2 regions of the Cupriavidus sp. 01L45 genome follow, and region 1 is predicted to be linked to the other one. Evidence: predicted binding sites of a transcription regulator. Region 1 holds the regulator's gene; the other holds the start of a gene.
The links. Region 1 encodes FNR, which switches genes on or off when oxygen is low (the NO sensors DNR and NnrR bind a similar motif). Its sites were predicted from a motif close to TTGATNNNNATCAA; they were not measured.

Region 1 (7,425 bases):
CGGCCTTCGGTCAGCGCGACGTGATACCAGTGGTTGATGCCCTCGCCACCGCCGTCGGCGATGCGCAGGAAATTGGCTTCACCATCGTCAAGCTTGATGCCATGCAGCAGGCGCTGGCGATCCGCCTCCGCCAGCTCGCCCAGCGTGCGGACCGCATACTCGCGCTCCACGCCGTAGCGCGGATGCATGAACTTGTTGGCGATATCGCCCGAGGAGGTAAAGATCAGCAGCCCTTCGGTGTTGAAGTCCAGGCGGCCCACGGCCACCCATTTCCCTGCCTTGATGCGCGGCAGGCTGTCGAACACGGTCGGACGGCCTTCCGGATCCGACTGGCTGACGATCTCGCCCGCCGGCTTGTGGTAAAGCAGCACGCGCGGCGGCTTGGTCGACACACGGCGATGGATCAGCTTGCCGTTGACGCGGACCTGATCGGCCGGCAGGATGCGTTGTCCAATATGGGCCGGCAGGCCATTGACAGAAACGCGCCCCTGCAGGATCAGCTCCTCCATCTCGCGGCGCGAACCCAGGCCGCCCTCGGCGAGCACTTTGTGCAGCTTGGGCGCATCGTCATCGGCCGAGAGCTCGCGCACCGGCTTTACCTTGGCACGCACACCGCTGGTATCTTCCTGGTCGTACTGGCCGGAGATGACGAAACGAAACAGGTCTTCGCCACCTGCGGCTGCAGCCGCGGGGGCCTTCTCGGGCACGCCCGGAGCCTGGCGCTGCGTGCCGCCCCTGCCTTTGTTTCCTTTGCTTGCCTGGCGCGGGCCACCCTGCTGCCCCTCGGCACTGCCGCGCCTGGCCGCGCCCTGCGGCTGCTGGCCTTGCTGCGGCTTGCGCTTGCGCGCGCCGTTGGAGTTGGCGCGGGCACCGTCGCGCTGGCGCTCTCCAGCGGCTTCGCCGCCGGTTTCGCTCGCACCTTCGGCAGTGTCGCCGCCGAACGCGCGGCGGCCTCGCGGCGCCGGGCGTTCGCCCTGCTGCTCGCCGGCCTGCACGGACTCGCCTTCGGCGGGCTTGCGCTTGCCGCGCGTACGCCCCTTTCTCACGCCATCGCCACGCGCGGATTGCGCGTCCGGTGCGGCTCCCGCGTCCGGACCGCCAGCGAAGGCAAGTGCATCGCCTTCCGCGGCACGCCCGCCATCGCGGTCCTGCGTGGCCTGGCGGCGCGTGGCCACCAGATTGCGCAGGCCACGGCGCAGGCCCTTGCGGCGCGGCGCGCCTTCGGCGCCATTGCCGGCATCGCCGGCCGGCGTATCCGCCTGGCGGACGTCTTGATCAACAGAATCGGACAAGGTATTCACATTCGGATGTTGCATGGTGTTCAGTTGGACACGCGCTCGTCGTGCTCGCTGGGGTGCGCCGGATTCGTCTTGGACGCCCCCGGGACTTCGGACTCCTGCTCGCCGGAGGCCACTTGCTCGTGGTAACCGTTGGCGGGTGCTTCCGTTTGCTCATTTGCTTCGCCGTCGTCGACGGCATCCTCCACGGCTGTGCCGTCAAGCCGCGCCCCCATGGGCCCGGCGGACACCAGTTCGCTCTCCGGCCCATCATCCGGCTCGGACACCGCGGGTACTTCAGCCTCGGGCACGGCTTGCGCTTGCACCGAGGCGTCCTTCTTTTCAAATGCTTCCACCAGTTCGGCGATGCCATCCGTGGCACCGGCATCGAGGACACCGGGGACGGAGCGGGTCAATTCGCCAGCATTGGACACATCGGCGACGGCAGCGCCAGCGCCGCCCGCAGGCTCCTCGCCGGCCTCCGCGAACGCTTCTTCGTCGCTTCCGGCCGGCAAAGCGGGCACAGTGCCCAGGGCCTCGAAATCTATGGGCTCCTGGTTCAGCAGCGCGGCTTGCGTCTGCGCCTGGACATCCTCCAGCGGCGGCAACTCATCTAGCGAGCGCAGGCCAAGGTCATCAAGGAAGTTCTTGGTGGTAGCGTACAAGGCCGGCCGGCCCGGTACGTCGCGGTAGCCGATCACCTCGATCCAGCTACGGTCCTCGAGCTTCTTCACGACTTCGGTGCTCACCGCAACACCGCGGATTTCCTCGATATCGCCCCGGGTGACCGGCTGCCGGTAGGCGATGATCGCCAGCGTCTCCATGACCGCGCGGGAATATTTCGGCGGCTTTTCAGGATTCAGCCGGTCCAGGTATTCGCGCATGACGGGGCGGCTCTGAAAGCGCCAGCCGCTGGCCAGCGCCACGAGTTCCACGCCGCGCTGCTCCCAGTCGCGGCGCAACTCTTCCAGCAGCACCCGAATGGTGTCGGCACCGACGTCGTCGGCAAAAAGCCGGCGCAAGTCATTGACGCGCAAGGGTTCCTGCGCACAAATCAGCGCGGTCTCGAGGACGATCTTCGCCTCTTGGGTATTCATGTGATTGCGTGCAGCCTGTCTTTGCACCTGCGCCCCGGACAAACCCGGACGCACTGGAGATTGCGGGTTCAGCGGTTGGAATTGCCACCGCCATCTGACCGCGCAGCCAACCACAATGCTTGATGCATGCAGTCGTGCGCTTTCTTTTTTGCATCGGGTGCCGGACCTGCCCGGCAGGAGATCGCCCGGCCACCGGCTTTACCTGCCGGTCGACGGAGCCCTTGCGTCGCGCCTTCCCCCTGATGTGGCGGACCTGTCCGGCACGACGTCCGTCGCTCCGGGTGCAAGAAAAATACGGATATCGGGCCTGCTTGGCCTATTTCACCCCGCCCTGCCGTGGCTGGTCTTTTGAACCAAATAATCTTTTGAACCGGACGGCGGATTGGGAACGGTCCCTGGCGGTAATACGTGCTGGAGGGTTCCTGGCATGCATCCCCGAGTGCGAATGCTACCTGACGATGCCACGATGAAATACGCTGCGCGATATCGCTGTTCTTGCGATTGTATGGCATTCCCTGGCAAACCTGCAACCGATTCACACAGGCATCTGCCCGACAAAGTGCGTAATGCGCCATGAAGCGGCGTATCAGAAGACCAGACAGAAGCCGTGCGCGGCCAGCGTCTCTGGCAAAAGCAGCGCGCGCGCCACCCCGACGACACCAAAGGCAGCCACTGCCAAACCGGCAAGGGTACGTACCGCCGGGCGGCYCGACCACTGCCTGAGGTAGCCGGACAGGCCCGAGATAACCAACAGGTTTGGCAAAGTGCCCAGTCCGAACACGGCCATCACCAGCGCACCCGAAGGGGCGTTCCCGGCCAGCAGCGCCATCGCCAGGGCGCCATAGACCATGCCGCATGGTACCAGCCCCCAGGCCAGCCCCATGCCGTAGCGGCGCAGCAGCCGCCCCTGTGGCAGGCCCAAGGGCGCCAGGCGCACGCCCACGGCGGCAAGAAAACGGAGCAAACCGCCAGCGCCGCGCGCGGCAAACCGCTCCAGCCAGCCAGCCCCCACGGCGCGCCCACGCAACATCCATAATCCCGACATCACCAGCATCATGCTGCCGATTCCGAACAGCCAGCGCTGCAGCGGCAAGTACTGGGCCTTCCACACACCGGCGCCCAGGGTACCCAGCAAGGCGCCCAACAGCGCATACATGCTCAGCCGCCCGGCATGCATCACCAGGAGTTCGAGCAGCCAGTGGCCTGGCCGGCGCAGGATGGTGGCCGGCACACGGGCCGTGCCGCCTTGCTCGGCCGCAAGCGCAATGCCGCCACACATGGCCGCGCAATGCACACCACCTAGCAAAGCCAGGGTAAAAACGCTGAAGAGCACGCCTACGGTCAACTTCTCCTCCCAATCACATCGCCTGGCGCGGTAAAATGCGCCCTACGCGCCCCCGCGACTCCAAGAGGCGCTATCAACATGAAGCCCAGCGCCCGCGCACATCCGCGCAATCGCAAATCATGACGACGGGCACGGCAGGCGGCGCCACGCAGATGGCAGGCCCCGCCAGACCCGCGCCAGGCTAATGTGGATAGCGCTTCCAACCGACAGCTCTCAACGTCAAGCTTTCAACTCAATGCGCCTGCCACACGCGCTTGAGTGATTGCGCTAAACCGACAGGCCCCAATTGCTAACATCCATTCCCATTACCGAGATGTCGCCCCGCTGCTCCACTTGCTCGCTGGGACAGCTCTGCCTGCCCGTCGGCATGTCGCAGCAGGACCTCGAAAAAATGGATTCGCTGGTGCAGGAGCGCGTGCGCGTACGCAAGGGCGAGACCCTGTACCGCCTCGGCGATCCGCTCACCGCCGTCTATGCGATCCGCTTCGGCACGCTCAAAACCCACCTGACGATGGAAGATGGCCGCTCGCAGATCACGGGCTTCCACCTCCCCGGCGAAGTCGTCGGGCTCGACGGCCTTGGCGAAATGCAGCACGCGTCCGACGCCACCGCCCTTGAGGATACCGAAGTTTGCGTGGTGCGCTTCGGCGACCTCCAGTCGCTGTCCGGTGCGCTCCCGTCGTTGCAACATCAGTTCATGCGGCTGATGAGCAAGGAAATCTCGCAGGACCAGGTGATGCTGATCACGCTGGGCTCGATGCGCGCCGAAGAGCGGCTTGCCGCCTTCCTGATCAACCTTTCGGAGCGCCTTTCCGCGCGCGGCTATTCGGCCTCCGAGTTCGTGCTGCGCATGAGCCGCGAGGAGATCGGCAGCTACCTCGGGCTCAAGCTCGAAACCGTCAGCCGCCTGTTCTCCCGTTTTGCGGAAGCCGGGCTGATCCAGATCCGCCAGCGGCACGTCAAGCTGGTCGACATGACAGGCATCAAGCAGATCATCAACAAGTCCTGCTAGTCCGGCAGGCATCGACCGGCCGCGCGGAGTTTCCCGGCTCCCGCGGCATTGGCAGCCGCCTTGCCTTCCTTGCGTGGTGCCAATACCACGTCGCGCCGGCCTGGTCACGACACTCCTGCTCCGCCGCCCCCTGCCCCGCGGCGCGAAGACGCGCATCGCGCTCACTCCAGTTCGTCTGTCTCCGCCAGCCGCGTGGGCATGGTGTAAAGCGTCAGGCCGCTCGACAACGAACAAAGCACCCACGCGACCAGGAAGCCCACGGTGTAAACCGCCTCCCGCGACGCCTCGACCGGCTGTCCGAAGAAGCGCAGATCGCCGGGATCGACCATCGAAAACACCAGGGCGGTCGTCAGCCCGGCTACCAGGAAGCCGGGCCATAGCACCCACATCAGCCAGCGCAGTCTCATGGTCACCTCGCCTGCGCCGTGGCCGGCTCAGCCTGCCGCCCGATACCCGTCTTCTCGACCACCAACCCGTGCCGCGATACGCCATCGACAACGGGCGGGTCCGGGTGCGTCATGGCCAGCCAGATCGTGACCCCGCAGGCCACCATCGCCAGCAAGGGCCCGCTCATCAGCAGCCATGGCCAGGGTTCCTTCCACCAGGGATTGCTTTGCTGCATCATCAGGCCTCCTCTAGATTTCTCGGTTCAAAGATTGCGCGGTACGATGAAGCTGGTGCCCTGGCTGATTTCCGCACCGCCCCCACTGTCATCTCCTGTCGCAGTGACCGTCACCTGGATCTTGTGGGTGCCCTGGCCAGCGGCTTCGATCGGCACGCGCACGCGAATCGGAATCAGGCGGTTTGAGGTGGGCTCGAGATTGCCGGCAGCGTGATCGTATTCCACGGCCAGGCCCTTCAGGTCATCACTGTCCGCGCGAATGGCCACATGCATCGGCGCCTCGGTCGTGTTGATCAGTTGCAGGCGATACACGTTCTCGATCCAGCGTCCCTCCACTTCCCTGCCCAGCGCGCCGCGGTCGCGGATGATATCGACCTTGAGCGGTGTGCGCATGGCCAGCGACACCGTGAAGCCGGCAACCAGGGCCAGCCAGATCACGGAGTACACCACCGTGCGCGGCCGGAACAGACGCTTGCGCGCCTCCGCCTCGGGCAGCACGCTGCGCATGGCGTTCTCCGAGGTGTAGCGGATCAGCCCGCGCGGATACGCCATCTTGTCCATGACCTGGTTGCAGGCGTCGATGCAGGCGCCGCAACCGATGCAGTCGTACTGCAGGCCGTCGCGAATATCGATGCCGGTGGGGCAGACCTGCACGCAGATGCTGCAGTTCACGCAATCGCCCATGCCGGCGGCCTGGTGGTCCACCTTGCGCGAGCGGCTGCCGCGCGGCTCGCCGCGGCCCACGTCATACGTCACCACATACGTGTCGCGATCGACCATCACGCTCTGGAAGCGTGCATAAGGACACATGTACTTGCACACCTGCTCGCGCATGAAGCCGGCGTTGCCCCAGGTGGCGAAGGCGTAGAACAGCATCCAGAACGTTTGCCACGGCCCCAGCGACAGGCTGAGCACGTGGCCGCCCAACTCGCGAATGGGCGAAAAGTACCCGACGAAGGTAAAGCCGGTCCATAGCGCGATCACGATCCAGAGCGTGTGCTTGGTGGCCTTGAGCCGCAGCTTGCGCGCGCTCCACGGATCGCCATCCAGGCGGATGCGGGCAAAGCGATCGCCTTCCACATGCCGCTCGATCCACATGAAGATTTCTGTGTACACCGTCTGCGGACAGGCATAGCCGCAGAACAGGCGACCCGCGATCGCCGTGAACAGGAACAGCGAGAGCGCGGAAATCACCAGCAGCACGGACAGGTAGATCACATCCTGCGGCCAGAGCACCAAGCCGAAGATGTAGAACTTGCGCGCGCCGAGATCGAACAACATGGCCTGGCGGCCGTTCCATTGCAGCCAGGGCATGCCATAGAAGAACAGCTGGGTCAGGACCACCATCCAGACCCGCCAGCTCGAAAACGCCCCTGTGACTGAGCGCGGATAGATCTTGCGGCGGACTTCGTACAGGGTTTCATCCGAGGTTTCCCCATCCCCCGTGGCGGATGCGGGCTCCCGCAGAGGCCCCCAGGCGGCTCCGTGCTTTCTCAGCGGTTCCGGTTCCGGGGCATTCATGGGCGATCACCCCCAGCGGCACGCAGGCTCCACATGCTGGCGTCGCCGTTCATTGCCCGCTCCCCGCGGGGGCTGCCCCATTGTTCGACAGTCCCCAGACATAGGCCGTCAGCATGCGGATGCGCTCCGGCGTCAGGATTTCCTCGTGTGCCGGCATGTGGTTGTTGTGACCCTTCAGGATGGCGTCGACGATGTTTGCCTCCGAACTGCCGTACAGCCAGACCTTGTCCGACAGGTTGGGCGCACCGAGCGCCTGGTTACCCTTGCCGGAAGAGCCATGGCAGGCCGCGCACGTGGACTTGAATGTGCTTTCGCCACGCGAGGCGCGAATCGGATCGGAAGACAAGCCTGACAGCGAACGAACGTATTGCGCCACGTCGCCGGCCAGTTTGCCGTCGATGGTCGAAGCGAATGACGGCATCACGCCGTTGCGCCCCTTGGTAATGGTCTGGGTGATGGTCGCGGGATCGCCGCCATACAGCCAGTCGTTGTCGGTCAGGTTGGGAAAGCCGCGGCTGCCGCGCGCGTCGGAGCCATGGCATTGCGCGCAG
Region 2 (11,221 bases), on a different contig from region 1:
TCCGCCTGCGGGTGCCATACGGCACGCTGCTGTGCGTGTCCGACAAGCCGCTGCACGGTGAGCTCAAGCTGCGGGGCATGGCGAATGCGTTCTACCGGCAGCGGGTGAGCCAGCATATGTCGATCGGGCTGGAAGCGATTCGTATCCTGCGCGAAGGTGGTGCCGAACAATTGCACTCGCGCAAGCTGCGTAGCTTCGACGAACCGGCGTTCCGCTAGGCGGGCTTCTTCGGGAAAGCTGCAATGCAAGGGGGCCCCGTGATGCGGGGCCTTTCTTCTTGTGCCGCGCTCTCATCGACGTGCGAGCTGGCGTACGTTCGCACTGGCGGTCCATCGCATTCCCTGTTCCCGCTCACCGCGCCGTTGGCCCGCCACGCGTGTTTCACCGGATCCCTGGCGATAACCGGCTATTGCCTATTGGCGATATGCCAGTCCAGGCATAGAATCTCGCGCTTTGCCAGATGCCATTCGCCGTCATGCGGCGAATGCCGCGATTGCCCGGCATGGCATCCACCTGGCCATGCCGGTGCCGTTGCGATCTGCACCACTTCAGAACTATGACTACGAACCACCATGCGGTCGTCACGCTGGCCAGCCTGACGCTGGCAGGCTGCTTGCGTTATCCGCATGCCTCTGGCCATCTGGTTCGCACCGCGACGATTGCGGCCGGCCTTGCGGAAATGGTCGGACTGCGTGCCGAGGAGTGCGAGCGCATTCGGCTCGCCACGCCGGCGCACGACGTCGGCAAGCTCGCCATCCCGGACGCCGTGCTGCTCAAGCCCGGCAAGTTGCTTCCCGAAGAGAGACAGGTGATCGAGCGCCACGCCGAGATCGGCGCGAACCTACTTGCGGGTAGTTCGAATGCCCTGATGCGGCTCGCATCGCAGGTCGCGCATCACCACCATGAGCGCTTTGACGGCACGGGCTATCCGTGTGGGCTGGCCGGCCAGGAGATCCCGCTGGCAGCTCGCATCGTGGCGGTTGCCGATGCCTTTGACGCGATGACCGAGGCGCGTTGCTATCGCCCCTGCATGACGGACGACGATGCGCTATCCATCGTCTCGGCTGGGTCAGGCACGCAATTCGACCCGGAGGTGACGAGCGTCTTCCTCGCCAACATCCCGCAGGTCTTGCACCGCCGGCGGTCGGCGCAAGCGCTGCTCAGCGCCGGCTCCGAGATGGCCGTGGTCGCGCGCTTCTACGGCTTGAATCGCGATGCATTGCGGCAGATCCCCCGTCAGGCGAGGGCCTGACGGGGGATCTGCCGCGCGCGCCTGGAAGCCCGGTTAAAGCGTCCGAGGCGTCCGAGGCGTCCGAAGGGCTCGATGTGTTCGATGTGTTCGAGGTGTTTAGAAGCGGTAGCCCACACCCATGCTGAACAGCCACGGATCCAGGCTCACGTTCGAGACCTTGACGCCGGCCGCCTTGACGTCGCTCGACAGCCACACCTTCTTGATGTCGGCATTGAGGAACCAGTTCTTGGTGAGCTTGTAGTCCATGCCGATCTGCAAGGCAGGCGCCACGCTCCAGCTGTCGAGCGATAGCGAGTTGTTGGCAATGTCGGCGCCCCAGATCCGCGTGAAGTTCAGGCCCGCGCCCACATAGGGGCGGAAGGTACCGTTGGGGATGAAGTGATATTGCACCAGCAGCGTCGGCGGCAGGTGGGTGAAGGAACCGATCTTGTTGCCATCGAGGTAGACGTTCTGCTTCTGCGGCACGGTCAGCACCAGTTCCGCGGCGATGTGTGGTGTGAAGAAGTAGGTGACGTCGAGTTCCGGGATCCACTTGTTGTTGACGGTGATGCGGTCCGATGCGCCAACGCCGCCGATCGGGTCCGACTTGTCGGCCATGTCCAGATAGGTGGCGCGCAGGCGCACCATCCAGTTGCCCTGGGTTTCGTCGGACGCTGCCATGGCGGGCGCCGCGGCAACGCTGCCGAGCAGGGCGATGGCAGCAACAACGGTTGTGGAAAGGCGGGTGGACAGACGCTTCTTCATGATGGTTGGCTCGTGTAGTAGGGAAACTTCACGCTCAGTGTGGCGTAGGGTTCCCAGCCAAGCCTTGACCGAAAGCAAGAAGCACTGCATCGGCGGCGCGCGTGTGCATGTGCGTCGCAGCGTCGCCACAGCCGCTGTCTGGTTGTCAGGCGGGATCGTGGGCAAGCCGCCGGACTTTCGCATTTCCAATCGCGCTCCGGGGTTCTAAGGACATGCGCAAATATTCGTGGCAACCGGCACCGGCGCCCCTTACGCTGTGCACACAGTCAAGCAACGAGCATGTCGTGGGCGTCCCGCCAAGGGCGTCTTTCCGGGTGTGCCCCGTGGGGGCGGGGCACACCGGTTTTTCCTCGGTGGACCTCAGCCGGCCAGGGCTTCCTCGCGTTGCGACTGACTGGTGGCGCGCAGGTGGCGGTTCACGCCGGACACCACAGCCTTGAGCGACGCCGTGACAATATTGGCATCGATGCCGGCGCCGAAGCCGGTGGCGGAATCGCCAACACGCACTTCCACATAGCAAGCCGCGGCGGCATTAGCGCCGGACGACAGCGCGTGCTCGTGGTAATCCATCACACGTACCGGCGCATCGAGCGCGCCGGCGAAGGCGCCGACGAACGCATCGATCGGGCCGTTACCCCGGCCGCGCACGCTGACGGACTCGCCGTCGCGCAGCAATGCCACTTCGATCTCCACCTGGCCTTCGCTATCGGACACCATCTGGTGGCCCACATAGCGCAACGGCGCGGCGTGTTCGAGATACTCGCGCTGGAACAAGCCGTAGAGGTCGTCGGCGCTGGCTTCGAGCCCGCTTTCGTCGGTCATTGCCTGCACCGCGCGGCTGAACTCGATCTGCAGGCGCCGCGGCATATAGATGCCATGCACCTGTTCCAGCAGGTAGGCCATGCCGCCCTTGCCGGACTGGCTGTTGACGCGGATCACCGCGTCGTAGCTGCGGCCAAGGTCGGCCGGGTCGATCGGCAGGTAGGGCACTTCCCAGATCTCGTCAGGCTTTTGCTGGGCGAAGCCTTTGCGGATCGCGTCCTGGTGCGAGCCCGAGAACGCGGTGAAGACGAGGTCGCCCACATAGGGGTGCCGCGGATGCACCGGGAGCTGGTTGCAATGCTCCACGCAGTGGCGCACTTCGTCGATATCGGAAAAATCGAGCGCAGGGTCCACGCCCTGCGTGTAGAGATTCAGCGCCAGCGTGACCAGGTCCACATTGCCGGTACGCTCGCCGTTGCCAAACAGGCAACCTTCCACGCGATCCGCGCCGGCCATCACGGCCAGCTCGGCGGCAGCCACGGCGGTACCGCGGTCATTGTGCGGATGGACCGACAGCACGATGTCAGCGCGCCTTGCGAGATGGCGGTGCATCCATTCGACCTGGTCGGCGAAGATATTGGGCGTGCTGCATTCCACCGTGGTCGGCAGGTTCAGGATCAGGGGGCGCGCAGCGCTCGGTTGCCAGATCGCGGACACCGCATCGCAGACCTCGAGCGAGAAATCCAGTTCGGTCATGCTGAAGGTTTCCGGCGAGTATTCGTAGCTCCATGCCGTCTCGGGCATGGCATCGGTCAACGCCTTGATCAGCCGCGTGCCCTCCAGGGCGATCTCCTTGACCTCCTCGCGGCTGGCACCGAACACGATGCGGCGAAACGCGGGAGCGATGGGATTGTAGAGATGCACCACGGCGCGAGCCGCGCCGCGCACGGAATCGATGGTACGGCGGATCAGGTCCTCGCGCGCCTGCGTCAGCACCACGATGGTCACGTCATCCGGAATGCGGTCTTCCTCGATCAGCATTCGCACGAAATCGAAATCGGTCTGCGATGCCGAGGGGAACGCCACCTCGATCTGCTTCAGGCCGATCTTCACCAGTTGCTCGAAGAAACGGAGCTTGCGCTGCGGGTTCATCGGCTCGATCAGGGCCTGGTTGCCATCGCGCAGATCGGTGCTCATCCAGATCGGCGCGCGCGTGATGCGCTGGTCGGGCCAGGTGCGGTCGGCGATTTCGACGGCGATGGCGGGGCGGTACTTGGCGGCGGGGTTGCACAACATCATGACGGTTCTCCTTCCTCGCGGGAAGATGCAAGACACAATAGGCCAGAGCGCTAAAGCGCAATGGCGGAAAAAGGGTGGCGCGAGGCTGCCGAACTGCCACGAGGCACTAGGCCCGGCAACCGATCGGTAGGTCTAGCAGTAGCGAGGAGGAGAGATGCGGCGCCGATAGCGCCGGAGCGGTGCCCGGCACACGGCCTGCTGCCGGCACGCGCACGGCTGCGGCGATGCTGGAAGCATCGGCGGCCTGGCGGTGGGAGCAGGTGGCTTGGTGCATTGCGTGCGGTGCGGGAAGCGGTCCGGATGGCGCGGCTTCCGTGGTTGCGCTGATCACTTGCGTTGCATGCCTGTCGCCAGCGAAGCGGCAAGCATCTGGCAAGAGTAGTCGAGTTGACGCGCGGGCGTCAAGGGCGCCGCCGCGTCGTCTTCGGGCCTGAGCCGCAAAGGTGCGCGTTTCGCATTTCACCCTGACGGATGGCGGCGCGGGGATGAGCGCTGCCGCACATAAGCCTCGAACCCTCAACCGTATGGCTGGTACAGCAGTCCGCGCATCCTGACTAGTCTGGTAAGCGACGTGACCAGAGATTCCGCCATTTTCCCAGCTGGCGCGTCCGGAAAACGAGATTCGGCACCTGCGCCTTTGCCTTGTTCGGCATGGCCCGCGGACAGGACGCCATACGGGGGAGACATCATGACAAACACCAAGAGGTGGCCAGCATGGCTGGCCTGTGGCGCCATGGCATTGCTGGTGGCGGGTTGCGGTGGCGGGGGCGGCGGCGGAAATTCAGCCGCGCCCAGCACGGCGAGCACCGCGGCCGATACGACACCGCTGAAATACTCGGTAACGCTCACGATGACCTCGGGACAGGTGGGCGTGGGACGCAGCATTTCGATGTCAGCCTCGGTGGTGGACAGCAAGGGCACGGACGTGACCTCGTCCACCGCCTTTGCCTGGACTTCGTCAGTCGATACAGTGGCCACCGTGGTCCCTGCCGCCGCTGCAAGCGGCAGCGCCACCGTGACGGGCGTGGCGGTGGGTACGGCCACCATCCAGGTGGTCGCCAGCGTCAAGGCGGCCGACAACACCACCACGCAGTTGCCCGCACAGACCGCGACGGTGACCGTGGAGCCGGGCACCGTCAGCTACAACCTGGCGTTGTCGAATCCGGTCCTGTCGCTGGTCGACGGCCAGGTGCAGCCAGTCACGGCGAAGCTGGTCGATGGCAACGGCAACGACGTCAGCGCGGCCGTGCATGACTGGGCCTGGGCCAGTTCGATTTCCAACGTGCAAGTCAGTGCCACGCAGAACTCGGCTTCGCTCAAGGGGGTCAACAGCTCTGATACGACCGAAGCGGTCGGCACGGTCACCGTGTCGGTCACCGCGCCCAACGGCAGTCCTGTCAGCGGGCAAATGCTGGTGACGGTGCAGAAGAACACCAGCTACACGTACCAGCTCGAACTGTCGCAGGGGGGGACGCCGATCAGTACGCTGACCGTGCTCAATGGCTATCCGCAGACCTTTGGCGCCCGCGTGATCCGCAGCGACTCACATGATTCCACCGCGGACTTCGACGGCACCTGGAGCTATGCGATCGCTTCCCCGACACTGTCCGTCTCCGCGACTCCGGCCACGCGGCAAGCCGTGGTGAGCAGCAATATCGTGATTGGCAAGCCCACCGTGCAGAGCCAGTTGCTGGTGACGGCTGCAAGTTCCAAGATATCCAGTACGCCCAAGGCCAGCCTGACGGTGACGGAGCAGCCGAAATGGGCGCTGGTGTATAGCGGGCCGCAGCCCCTGAAGCTGCTGCTGTCGCTGCCGGTGCCCATTCCAGTCAGCGCCAAGCTGATGTTCTTCGGTGCGGCAAGCCCGTCCCTCAACTGCACCGGCTGGAGCTGGACCAGCAGCGCAAACGTGACGTTCGGGCCTGGCGTCGATGCCGCGCAGATCGTAGTGACGCCCCTGGCGCTTGGCGACTTCTCCGTGACGGCAACCTGCACGGCAGGCCCCGAGTTGCAGCCGATCTCAATCACGATTCCGGGAACGGTGATCTGATACGAGGGCCAGGTCTTCCTGTACGCCTTCTCGGCTTTGACGCGGCGCCCGGCATGCTTATCTGCCGGGCGTCGTTGTCATTGCCGGCGCACTGCACAAGCAAGCAGAGGTTGGCCTGGCATTCGGGAAAATACCGTAACGCGGTGGGAATCCGGCAACTGCTCGTGCATGAGAGCCTGGACCTTGGCGCAACATCGTGGAGACTGCCTGGCCCAGGCTTCCTGGCGGGTAGAGAAAGACGGCGCAGGGGGAGGGGGAAAGGAGGCGGGAAAAGCCGGGATTCAGCCCCGGCGAACCCAGGGCGTACCCGTTTCTGCGTGGACCGGCAAGAGGGTTCGCGATGGGTCTTGAGGGTATTTCAGCGCTTGGCCACGAAACGGATGACCTGCTCGCCGGCCTGTTTGCCGGGCGCCGGATGCTCGCCCTGCGCCGTGCTGGAGTCGCAGGTATTGCACCCGCCGCTGTCGCAGCCGCTGGCGCAGCCGGCCGCGGCCTGCGGTGCCAGCCATGCCACGGCGCGCTGGCGCCAGCCGTTGGCGGCGCTGCCGCCCAGGCTCGCCGCCAGCCACGCCTTGACCCGCTCGCGCGTGCGCGGCGCGTAGCGCGCCAGCACGGAGAGCGCGCAGACCAGCACGATCAACGGTACGAGCAGGGTTTCGGCGGCGTGGTAGAGGTTCATGACTGGGTGCTGCTGGTTAGCTGAACATCAGGGCGATGCGGTATGTGGCAAAGGCTGCCACGTAGCCCAGCCCCGCCAGGTAGGCGGTCGAGGCCGCCATTACCTTCCAGGAGCCGGTCTCGCGCCGGATCACCGCCAGCGTGGAGATGCACTGCGGCGCGAACACGAACCACGCCAGCAGCGACAGCGCGGTGGCGAGCGACCATTGCGCGGCGATCATCGGCGCCAGCTGGCTGGCCATGGCGTCCTCGCTGCCCGACAGGGCATAGACGGTGGCCAGCGCGCCCACGGCGACTTCGCGCGCGGCCAGGCCGGGTACCAGCGCAATGCAGATCTGCCAGTTGAAGCCCACCGGCGCGAAGACATGCTCCAGCCCGCGGCCGATCATGCCGGCGAAGCTGTAGTCGATGGCCGGGGCGGTGGCGCCGTCCGGCGGCGACGGGAAGGTGGCCAGGAACCACAGCAGCACCGTCAGCGTCAGGATCACCTTGCCCACGCGGGACAGGAAGATACGGGCACGCTCCCACAGGCCGATCGCCACGTCGCGCGCATTGGGGATGCGGTACGAGGGCAGCTCCATCAGCAGCGGGTGGTCGGTGCGGTCGCGGCGGAAATACTTCAGCACATAGGCCACCACCAGCGCGCTCACGATGCCCGCCACATAGAGCGCAAACAGCACCAGTCCCTGCAGGTTGAACAGCCCCATCACCGTGCGCGCCGGGATGAAGGCGCCTATCAGCAGCGCGTATACGGGCAGGCGCGCGGAGCAGGTCATCAGCGGCGCCACCAGGATGGTCGCGAGGCGGTCGCGCGGGTCCTGGATGGTGCGCGTGGCCATGATGCCGGGAATCGCGCAGGCAAAGCTCGACAGCAGCGGGATAAAGGAACGGCCGGACAAGCCCGCGCCCATCATCAGCCGGTCGAGCAGGAAGGCTGCGCGCGGCAGGTAGCCGGATTCTTCCAGCGTCAGGATAAAGAGGAACAGGATCAGGATCTGCGGCAGGAACACGATGACGGCGCCCAGGCCGGCAATCAGGCCATCCACCAGCAGGCTGCGCAGCATGCCTTCTGGCAGGTGGCTGCCGACGATCTCGCCGAACCAGTGCACGCCGCCCTCGAGGCCGTCCATCAGCGGCGTGGCCCATGAGAACACCGCCTGGAACATCAGGAACAGCAGCACGGCCAGGATCAGCAGCCCGAACACCGGATGCAGCAGGATGCGGTCGAGCCGGTCGTCCATGGCGGCGGTGCGCGCCGGCATCGTGACGGACGCATCCAGCAGGCGCTTGACCTCCTGGTGGACGTCCAGGTCGGAAGCGCTTTCGGCGGCGGCCTGCGGCGCCGCGGGCAGGGCGGCGTCGAGGGCGGCCAGCAGGTTGGCGGCGCCATCGCGCCTGACGGCCACCGTCGCCACCACCGGCACGCCGAGCGCGGCGGACAGCTTGTCGCGATCGATGTGGATGCCGCGCTTGGCCGCGGCGTCGCTCATATTGAGCACCAGCACCATCGGCAGGCCGAGGCGGCGCAGCTCCAGCACGAAGCGCAGGTGCAGGCGCAGGTTGGTGGCATCCACCACCGACACCAGCAGGTCGGGGCGCGGCTCGCCCGGGCGCTGCCCCAGGCAGATATCGCGCGTGATGGCTTCGTCCAGGCTGGCCGCGTGCAGGCTGTATGCGCCCGGCAGGTCGAGCACCCGCACCTGGCGCCCGGCCGGCGAAACGAAATGGCCTTCCTTGCGCTCGACGGTGACGCCCGCATAGTTGGCCACCTTCTGGCGGCTGCCGGTCAGGCGATTGAACAGGGCGGTCTTGCCGCAGTTGGGATTGCCCACCAGCGCAACGCGCAAAGCGGGACGCTGGGAAGCGGAAGTCGGGGAGGCGACAGACATATTCTTGGCAGGTGCCCGGTCAGGCAGCGGAGCGTTTGACGGCGGGCGCGTCGGGCTGCGCTGCCGGCGTGATGCTGGAGACGGAAGCGCTGACCGCTTCCACGGTAATGCGGGCCGCTTCGGCGCGGCGCAATGCAAACCGGGTAAAGCCAACCTGGGCGACAAGGGGATCCATGCCGAACGGTCCCAGTGCAATGACCTGTACAGCTTCGCCCGGCACAAAGCCGAGTTCGCGCAGGCGGCGAGCTACCGGATCGTTAGGAGAGTTGTCATCGACAGACACGATGACAGCGGCAGTGCGCCGCGCAAGGTCAGACAACCGCATGTGGCTTCCAGTCCGTTGGCGCGAGGCACGGCACGCGGTCGGCAAACTCACACCAGGGTTGGTAAATGAAAATCGTTCCTATTGTAGCCGATTTGCATGCCTGTGTTCGGCTTTCGGGCCGTTGCCATGTTGCTGCCGCAAATCTTCCGCTGGTAACGGGCATTTGCGGTTGTGGAAGCGGACATTGCCGGGGGACGGACGGCGTTGCGCGACGGGATGTTGCCCCCTGTCATAGAATGCGAGTCGGCACACACCCGGCGCTGGCCCAGGGCGGCCAAGCCACGCTAACAGGGAGCACAAGACATGATTTTCGAAATAGCGCAGTTCCAGATCAAGCCGGGTTCCGAATCGGCGTTCGAGGCGGGTGTGGCGAAGGCGGCGCCGCTCTTCAAGCGCGCCCGCGGCTGTCACGCCATGCGCTTGCTCAGGTCGATCGAGAATCCCTCGCACTACACCCTCGAAGTGAAGTGGGAGACGGTCGAGAACCATATGGTCGATTTCCGCGAATCCGAGGATTTCACCGAGTGGCGCAAGCTGGTTGGCGAATACTTCGCGGCGGCGCCCAATGTCGGGCATGCGAGCGTCGCGGTCGAAGGGTTCTGAGGCCGGCGGCAGCCGGGGATGCCCGGGCTGCCGGCGCTTTTCCCCTGCTGCAGTCCCCTGCTTCGGGAGGGGGGCGAATAACGCAATTGCGTTATTGGTGGGGGCATGGCCAGGGGGTAAGCTGTTTGCACGCTGAACACCCCGTTCCACGCGTATTTGACGTGCCACCTGCCGGTAAAGCAGGTGGCATTTTCTTCTTGTGCCGGGGCTTTCGCCATAGGGGCGCTGCGATGCCCATTCAAACCCGAAAGCACCCTGCGTGAACTGCCGCGCTGTCCTCCTGCCTCATCCCCTCACCATTTCCAGGAACCGGTCCCTCGCCGGATCATCCGGCCCGGCCTTCCACACGCAATACACCTCCGACGGCACTGTCGCCTGCGCCAGCGGCAGGAACACCGCCCCGGCCATCGCCGAGTGCTGCAATGCCGCCGGCACCACGGCAACCCCGGTGCCTTGCGACACCAGCGACACCACCGACAGCCAGTGCCGCACCTCATGCCGGATCTGCGGATAAAAGCCCTGCGCCGCGCACATCTCGAAGATCCGGTTGTAATAGTCGGGCGAAGCCTTGCGCGAGAACAGTACGAAAGGCTCGCCACGCAACTCGCCAAGCGCTACGGAGGCTTGGTTGGCCAGCGGATGGTCGTCGGGCACGCAGCACAGGAACGGCTCGCTGTGCACTAGCGAGGTGGCGAGCTCGTCCGGGACGCGGTTGGTATGGATGAAGCCGGCGTCCAGCGCATCGTGCAGCAGCGCGTCGATCTGCTCCTGCGAGTTGAGTTCGGTCAGCGCCACCTGGATGCCGGGGTAGCTGGTCTGGAACGCACGCAGGCGCTGGGGCAGGCCGCGGTACAACATTGAGCCAACGAAGCCGATGCGCAGCCGTCCCACCGCGCCGGCCTCGATCTCGCGCGCCAGCAGGCGGGCTTCCTCGGCCTGCGCAAGCAGCGCGCTGGCCGATTCCCGGAAGGCCCGGCCGGCGGCGGTCAGGCGCACGCCGCGGCTGTCGCGCTCGAACAGGCGGGCGCCCACCGAAGCTTCCAACTGCTGGATATTGAGCGACAACGGCGGCTGGGAGATCGACAGCCGGCGAGCGGCACGGCCGAAATGCAGCTCCTCGGCGAGCACAAGGAAGTAGCGCAGGTGACGGAATTCCATAGCGATACAGAAATTATATGGATCAAGCCAATTTTAGAATTAGACACGAATCGCCGGGCTTTGAATAATGCAGACAGAGCATCCGTCCGCCGCCCCGCGCGCGATGCCACGGCCCAGGGGCCACGCAGATGCCCTGCCCGCTAAAAACGGCCGGTAAAAGCACAAAACTAACAGCAAGAGACAGCAAAACCACCACACCGCGCAAGAACCGCCCGCCAGCAGCCTGGAGCGTCCGCCCAGGGGCCGGTCTGGCTTTGGACCCGGCGTCACGCGCCGGCAAACTCAGGAGACACCTCATGCAGACCAGCGCAGCGCGCCAAACTGCCACTTCCGCCACCACCGCACCCGCCGCCACGGCCACGCCAGCCCATCCGGTGCCGGACCAGCAGGGCGTCAACCTGTTTGCCAGCGATCCGGATCTTCGCGCGCTGTTGCCGCTGTATCTCCCGGCGGACCTGTTC

Region 2: a site for FNR is predicted at 2,061-2,074, ahead of AC1DT6_RS02885 (OmpW/AlkL family protein). Genes of this name have one in related genera too.

What each region holds. Positions count from the first base shown of each region.
Region 1 covers NZ_JBFTSG010000021.1:20,771-28,195, forward strand. Annotated here, with positions in the region: gene rluB (23S rRNA pseudouridine(2605) synthase RluB) at 1-1,316, opposite strand, end outside; gene scpB (SMC-Scp complex subunit ScpB) at 1,322-2,374, opposite strand; gene AC1DT6_RS16280 (sulfite exporter TauE/SafE family protein) at 2,961-3,719, opposite strand; gene fnr (fumarate/nitrate reduction transcriptional regulator Fnr) at 4,006-4,731, shown strand; gene AC1DT6_RS16290 (hypothetical protein) at 4,893-5,138, opposite strand; gene AC1DT6_RS16295 (FixH family protein) at 5,141-5,356, opposite strand; gene ccoG (cytochrome c oxidase accessory protein CcoG) at 5,381-6,874, opposite strand; gene ccoP (cytochrome-c oxidase, cbb3-type subunit III) at 6,924-7,425, opposite strand, start outside.
Region 2 covers NZ_JBFTSG010000003.1:84,816-96,036, reverse strand. Annotated here, with positions in the region: gene AC1DT6_RS02895 (AMP nucleosidase) at 1-218, shown strand, start outside; gene AC1DT6_RS02890 (HD-GYP domain-containing protein) at 503-1,252, shown strand; gene AC1DT6_RS02885 (OmpW/AlkL family protein) at 1,349-1,996, opposite strand; gene leuA (2-isopropylmalate synthase) at 2,357-4,054, opposite strand; gene AC1DT6_RS02875 (hypothetical protein) at 4,746-6,107, shown strand; gene AC1DT6_RS02870 (DUF6587 family protein) at 6,466-6,786, opposite strand; gene feoB (ferrous iron transport protein B) at 6,803-8,674, opposite strand; gene AC1DT6_RS02860 (FeoA family protein) at 8,694-8,999, opposite strand; gene AC1DT6_RS02855 (antibiotic biosynthesis monooxygenase family protein) at 9,303-9,602, shown strand; gene AC1DT6_RS02850 (LysR family transcriptional regulator) at 9,888-10,760, opposite strand; gene AC1DT6_RS02845 (acyl-CoA dehydrogenase family protein) at 11,057-11,221, shown strand, end outside.